DNA from 2 places in the Paenibacillus sp. FSL E2-0201 genome. Region 2 is predicted to be linked to the other one. Evidence: riboswitches for the same ligand, from Rfam matches in the RefSeq annotation. Region 2 holds a riboswitch; the other holds the start of a gene.

Region 1 (3,420 bases), 2.1 Mb from region 2:
TTCTCAACGGTGGTCCGGAAAGACAGCAAAGCTACTTTGGAACCCGTATTCGTTAACGTCTCTAACACAGGTTCATTTCCCATAGCGAGAAAAGCATGATCTAGACGGTCTACAAGGCTTTGCTGCACTGTTGTTTTGATATCGCTGAAATCAATTACAAACCCTTCGTCCGAATGGCCTTCCGCGGTCATAGGTTTGCCCTTAAGCACTACTTCGAGCTTATACGTATGACCGTGCAGGTTACTGCACTTCCCTTTGTGACCCACTAACTGATGCGCCGCGTCGAACGTAAATATTTTGCAGACTGAGACCTCGTTAAGCATTAAGAACGGACCTCCGTTCTTTCCGCCTCATATTGTTCAAGTCCCCGCTGACGTAATAGACATGCTGGACAAGTTCCACAACCTCTGCCAATTATGCCGTTATAACAGGTCAGAGTGTGTTCGCGAACATAATCAAAATAACCCAGTTCATCGGCCATCTTCCACGTTTCTTTTTTATCCAGCCACATCAGTGGAGTGTGTATTGCAAACTCATAGTCCATAGATAAATTCAGCGTAACATTCAATGATTTCACAAAGACATCACGGCAGTCCGGATATCCGCTAAAGTCCGTTTGGCAGACTCCAGTAACAATATGGGAATAACCTAACTGTTTAGCTAATATTGCGGCAAAAGATAAAAACAACAGATTTCGTCCGTCCACAAACGTACTTGGAAGGTCATCGCCTTCGCCAGCCACAATATCAATATCCTGCCGTGTTAAAGCATTTGGTGCCAGTTGATTCAGCAGTCCCAAATCAAGAATATGCTGTTTTACATTAAACTTAGCTGCTATTTCTGTAGCAACTTCGATTTCAGCCGCATGACGCTGATTATAGTTGAAGGTAACTACCTGCACTTCCTCAAAACGCTTCAATGCCCAAATCAGGCAAGTGGTGCTATCTTGTCCGCCGCTGAATACAACTAGTGCTTTTTTATTCATCTTAATCTCTCCTTATCAACTTATTGGGATTAGCGGTTGTCCACTTTTTCCGGATAGAGGTCGTGATTGATCAAGCGGTGCTCCGCCATCGCCTCATACTTCGTACCCGGTCTTCCATAGTTGCAATAAGGATCAATAGATATGCCGCCACGCGGAGTGAATTTGCCCCATACCTCAATGTACCGTGGGTCCATCAGTGAGATCAGATCATTCATAATAATGTTGACACAGTCCTCATGAAAGTCACCATGGTTACGGAAGCTGAATAAATACAGCTTTAATGATTTAGATTCCACCATCTTCTGTTCAGGAATATACGAAATATACAGTGTGGCAAAATCCGGCTGGCCTGTAACAGGACATAAGCTAGTAAACTCAGGGCAGTTGAATTTAACAAAATAATCACGCCCAGGATGCTTATTATCAAATACTTCTAGAATGTCTGGATCATAACCAAACTTGTACTGCGTTCCCTGATTACCAAGCAAAGTGACTTCTTGCATTTCCTCTTTTAATCTTCCTTCTGACACGACAAAAAACCCCTCTCTTTTCCTTCGGCCTTGGCCGGTAATGGAAAGAAGAACGAGATTTCGAAAACTTGGCTCCACTAAGAAGAAACGGAAGCAACGTCCGGGTAAAGGACAGCATCCGCTTATACGGTTTAATATACTCTTAGTTTTTTATAGAGGGAGTTCGCGAACCTCTCCTGCACAATCCGTGCAGACTTCTTCTTTAAGCATATTGCGTCTTGAACTATACCACGGGTGGCCTGCTCCTGACAAGTTCTACTCTTTCTCGATCTTCCAAATCCAAACCGAAAGCACTGCAATCCATATGAGCAACAGCAGACTTTCTACAGGCAATATCCCTTCTCCATTAAGAATACTGTTCAAGTTCTGGGTGATTTCAATACTCGGCAAAGCTGCAAAGATCGGATAAGTCCATTCTGGAAGAGCTAAGTAAACAGAAGCCACCAAGAAAAAAAGAACCATAAATGCAGAGCTGATGGCCGAGCCATTTTTGGAGGAACTTACCTTTAATCCGATGATAATTCCAACTTGTACAAAGATCATTCCACCCAATAACATATATATCAACGAAGACAATAAATCTATGTTCAACCCTTGATTAAGTACATAAACTATCAGCTGTGAAAATAACGAAAAGACAAGAACAGAACCCGCCTTAGCAATAATGATCTGACCTCTGCTTAACGGTGAGATCAACAGTGCATCATAAGTTTTACTCTCTCGCTCCTCAATTAATCCTGGGCCGGTAATCATGATTCCAACCATTACTTGAGCAAACAAGATCCAAGTTGAAAGAAGCATGAAATCTAGACCGCTCTTGTCCACTACAGTGATGATTATTTTAGCCATAAATATAGGCAATACAATTAGGATTACAGTTGCTGGATTACGTAGTATATCCTTACACTCATGCTTAAACAGCTTCCATAACGGATAACTCAACTTAACTCACTTCCCGTCAAGGCAGCAAATACATCTGCCAGCGAAGCCTCTTTACTGTGCATACTTATCATTTGATGATTAGACATTAGCTGATAAATATGATCTTTTGTAGACGCTTCTGCTATCGGCCAGGATTTCATAATCACTTCTCCATCCTGCTGATATTTCACTTCAATTTCTGGTTTACCATACATGGTCTTAAGTCTATGGGGTTCATCAAGTGCCACCAATGCACCAGCGTGCATGATCCCTACTCTATCGCTTAATTCTTCTGCCTCGTGCATATCATGCGTTGTTAAGACAATAGTTGTACCTTCATATTGAATTTTCTTGATGTGATTACGAATGAGTGAGGCTGAATTTGGATCTAATCCACTCGTAGGCTCATCTAAAAACAACACTTGAGGCTTATGTAATAATGCTCTGGCGATTAGGACACGCTGCTTCCAGCCTTTAGACAAGCTACTTACCTTAGCTTTTTCCTTATCTAACAGTTGAAGAATTTCCATGACTTCATTCACCCGACTGGCTGTTACCCTATACAGGTCAGCAAACAGCTCTAGATTATCTCGGATAGAACAACGCATATACAGATTGGGAAGCTCGAAAACAACGCCAATTTGGGCATGAATTTCTTTTTTATGACGTAAAATATTCATGCCATTAATTAAAATTTCTCCGCTTGTAGACTGAAGAAGACCCGTCATCATTCGCATCGTGGTCGTCTTACCAGCACCATTGGGACCTAGAAACCCAAAGACCTCTCCCTTCTCCACTGCAAAAGTTATTCGATCAACCGCACACCTCTCCTGATAATACTTGGAGACCTCTGATAGCTGAATCAAATGACACTACCCCCTTTTTCGAATAGTTAATATCTATCTATCCTTATTCTGGTTGTAGAGGATTATCTCTGCTGTTGCTATTCTGTAACATTCGCTGTAGCTTAGCACCATCCTTTGT
Region 2 (3,420 bases):
GGCTTGCCTACAGAGTTCGGATTATGCTCCTCCAGAACGTCCAAATAACTAATATAGCTCGCTTCTGAGGAACCATAGGATTCATAGAGACGCGCTCCGCCGAACACTTCCATGCCCTTTTTTTTGGACAGCCAAGGCCACTTTGCACCTGAGCTAATAATCGCATCAATCTGCGTCTGCCCAGGAACAGCCTGCTGCATCATGGATTCGAGCATTGTCGGTACAACGAACAGCACCACACCCGGAATCTGCTTGCACAGTTCTAACACATGCGTGGCGCTAAATTTTTGGGTAATATGAAAGTTTGCTCCGCCATATAGACTCTGCATGACAGCGAATAAGGACAGCGAATGTACAAAAGGACCTGGCGCTAAAACATTTTTTATACAATCCAATTTAAAGGCATCATTTGATACCTCAAAGCTTTTTAACCATGATAAATGGGTACGCATATATCCTTTTGGCAATCCGGTTGTACCTGAAGTAAAGCCGATAAATAATAACTCGTTCGTCTCATCCAACTCAGCTTCTGGTTTCAGCGCATCCAACCACTGATCATAGGAACCTGTTCGTTCATTTGAAAAAGTCAGCGTTGGGATGGCTTCGTTCATAAATACCAGATGCTTTGCAGCTTCCGGCTCAGCAAAAATCATCGACGGCTGGCACTGCTCTATAATCATCTGCAGCTCATTTGCGCTCCACTTGGGATCTAAAGGAATCGGAACACAGCCCGCATAAATAGCCCCTAAGAAAACTTCAACAAATTCAATACGATTCGTAGATAAAATAGCGATTTTGTCATGCTTCAAGCCCTTTTGCTGTAGACCATTCGCGATTCTCTGCATCGCTTGTACTAATGTTGCATAGGTATGCGTCGCTTGGGCCTGGGTTAAGGCAATGCTGTCGGGCTGCTGTGCTGCATGGCGCAGTATAGGCACTACTAGATTCATCCTTCATCACACCTGTTCGTAATTTCTATGACTACCGAATATGTACACTCTCTTCGATCGGACTGATAGCACTTAAATTGAAGAGCAATAACGGCAGCTTTAACCTCCGAATTGCAAGGCACACTATTAGAATTGCTACGATAGCTTATTTTAGCTTTATATTAATTTTATGTACACATTTTTCATGTAACGATTAAGTCTTCTAATGACCGGAAAAATCAAACAGCGCGCATCGATTATAATCGGTACGCGCTGGCTGTAGTGTTGTTTATTCCTTCTTTTGAACAGATGAAGGTATTCCATCTTCAGCAAAAGTAAAAGTTCGGGCGATATATAAGATAGGTGTGCTTACTGCGGTTAGTAAGAATTTCGCTAGATAGGTTGTAAGCAAAATTTCAAGCCATACACTCCAGTTATACAACCCAGCAAATGCAATGGTACAGAAGATTAGTGTATCCACAAAAGAACTGACCATCGTGCTGCCGTTGGAACGAATCCACAGCTGACTTGAGGTGCTGTAATATTTGCGAATCCAGGCGTATAACCGAACATCTAGGAACTGACTAATGAAGTAAGCAGTAAGACTACCCAGAGCTAGTCGAGGCATCAGCCCAAAGATCGTCTCTAAAGAAGACTGAGCGATATCGGTCTCTTGCGGCTTAAATACTAGTACCATCTGCATAATGACTGTCGTCATAAGCAAAGTGAAGAAACCAAACCAAACTGCTTTGCGTGCTTCCGCTCTTCCATACTTCTCATTAAGCAAATCGCTGGTCATATATAAAGTGACATACATCGTATTTCCGAGTGTCATCACAATATCAAATGGCATAGCAATCGTCTTAGCTACCTGAATGTTAGCAATAACAGTAGCGATACCTACCCAGGCATACATTCCATTTTTGCCGAACAGGCGGTAACAGAGTAGAAAAAAGGCAAAATTGACAATAACAAATAAAACTCCCCACAACAAATTGAACATATTACTTAAATTCCTCCTAGTTTTGTTTACGCGGGATGGTTACGAACCGCGGCTTACCTTATGTTTGGAACAAAACATTAATACTCTATCACACTGTCATCAAACAATCCATAAAAATAAACAAATAATGAATTGGGTATTTATACCCATTTTTATTAAATAAAAATAAAAGTGTCAGTAATAATTCATCTTTTTCAGAAAAATATGCTCTATAAACTAAAATTTTCACTATTCATCCAGAGGTTAATTCTATAGAATAGTATCAAACACTTCATTCCCGATCCATTTAGTTGATATATTACATAACTATGGAATATATTGCAGGTTGCCAGACACTAGCACTCGGTAGGGAGATAGGATGTATTCCAATAAGAAATGGAGCTTCGCTGTCCATAAAAAGGGGAGAACAATATGTTTCGTTTCAAGCAGTCGATCAGTCGCCGATTCACGCGTTTATTGTTTGTAGTTCTATTACTCACGTCTCTTTTGTTAAGTACCAGCTTCTACTTTATATCTACCAGTATTTTCAACAGCTATGTCATGCCACAAATCAATCAAATTCTAACTGCAGCTGCTCAGGACGTATATAAGAATATAAACACCATGCATGCTCAGCAAGCACTAAAGAAGAACGAACAAGCAGCCACCAATCTTGAATTCTATTTTCAGGATAAGAAGAAGCAGCATGGGGTTGAGACTATTTTTCTAGTCAATCTTAAAGGCAAGGAAGCCGAGGTTCTGACCGTAGATCATGATGGAAAATTAAAGCGGGATGAAATTGTTAAGGTATCTTCTGCAATGCAGCAAGCTCTTAAAGGAAAGAGCGGACTAAGCGATACATACAGAGACGCCCATGGTGTACATAAGTCAGCTTATATCGGAATTCCCGGAAGTACGATGGTTATCGGAATCAGCAGTGATGTAAGCTTTATTCAAGAAAAAACAAACAGCATTCTGTGGACCAGTGCCGGGATCACTCTGCTAACGCTAATCATAGGTTCAACCGGTGCCTGGTTTATGAGCATGCGGATAACTCGTCCCATCTCTAAGCTTGCAGCTTACAGCGCCCGTCTCGCAGAGGGAGATTTCACAGAGGAATTAACGGTTAATGGCACTGATGAGGTCGCTCAGCTATCCAGAAGCTTCCAAGCGATGACCCTACGCCTAAAAGAAATGATTGGACATGTACTCGTTACCTCAAACACAGTAGTCACCGATTCCAATTCCTTAAGAGAGCGTGTAGACGTCTTAAATGAAATGGCGGACCACTCTAGCTCTTCCGTAGTAGAAATCGGCAAAGGTAGTACGACCATCGCGAGCAGTGCTCTAGATAATTCAAAAGCTATGGAAGAAATCAATTTCGGCATTCAGCATATTGCTTCAGCAGCTACCGAAGTCACAGAGCAGATCAGTGAAGCTTCCGCTGAGGCGAGTGGCGGTAATGAGATTGCTCAAAGTGCTGTTCTGCAAATGCGCCAGGTTGAACGT

Evidence for each region. Region 2 has a riboswitch for preQ1 ahead of NSU15_RS06400 (queuosine precursor transporter). Riboswitches for the same ligand answer to the same signal wherever they lie in the genome.
Region 1: another riboswitch for preQ1. It lies ahead of queF (preQ(1) synthase); the one in region 2 lies ahead of NSU15_RS06400 (queuosine precursor transporter).

Annotation. Positions count from the first base shown of each region.
Region 1 is NZ_CP150154.1:3,578,561-3,581,980, forward strand. It holds gene NSU15_RS16130 (6-carboxytetrahydropterin synthase) at 1-323, opposite strand, end outside; gene queC (7-cyano-7-deazaguanine synthase QueC) at 323-985, opposite strand; gene queF (preQ(1) synthase) at 1,015-1,488, opposite strand; PreQ1 riboswitch class I at 1,652-1,695, opposite strand; gene NSU15_RS16145 (ABC transporter permease) at 1,771-2,457, opposite strand; gene NSU15_RS16150 (ABC transporter ATP-binding protein) at 2,454-3,302, opposite strand.
Region 2 is NZ_CP150154.1:1,429,219-1,432,638, reverse strand. It holds gene NSU15_RS06405 (AMP-binding protein) at 1-950, opposite strand, end outside; gene NSU15_RS06400 (queuosine precursor transporter) at 1,219-1,932, opposite strand; PreQ1 riboswitch class I at 1,943-1,988, opposite strand; gene NSU15_RS06395 (methyl-accepting chemotaxis protein) at 2,344-3,420, shown strand, end outside.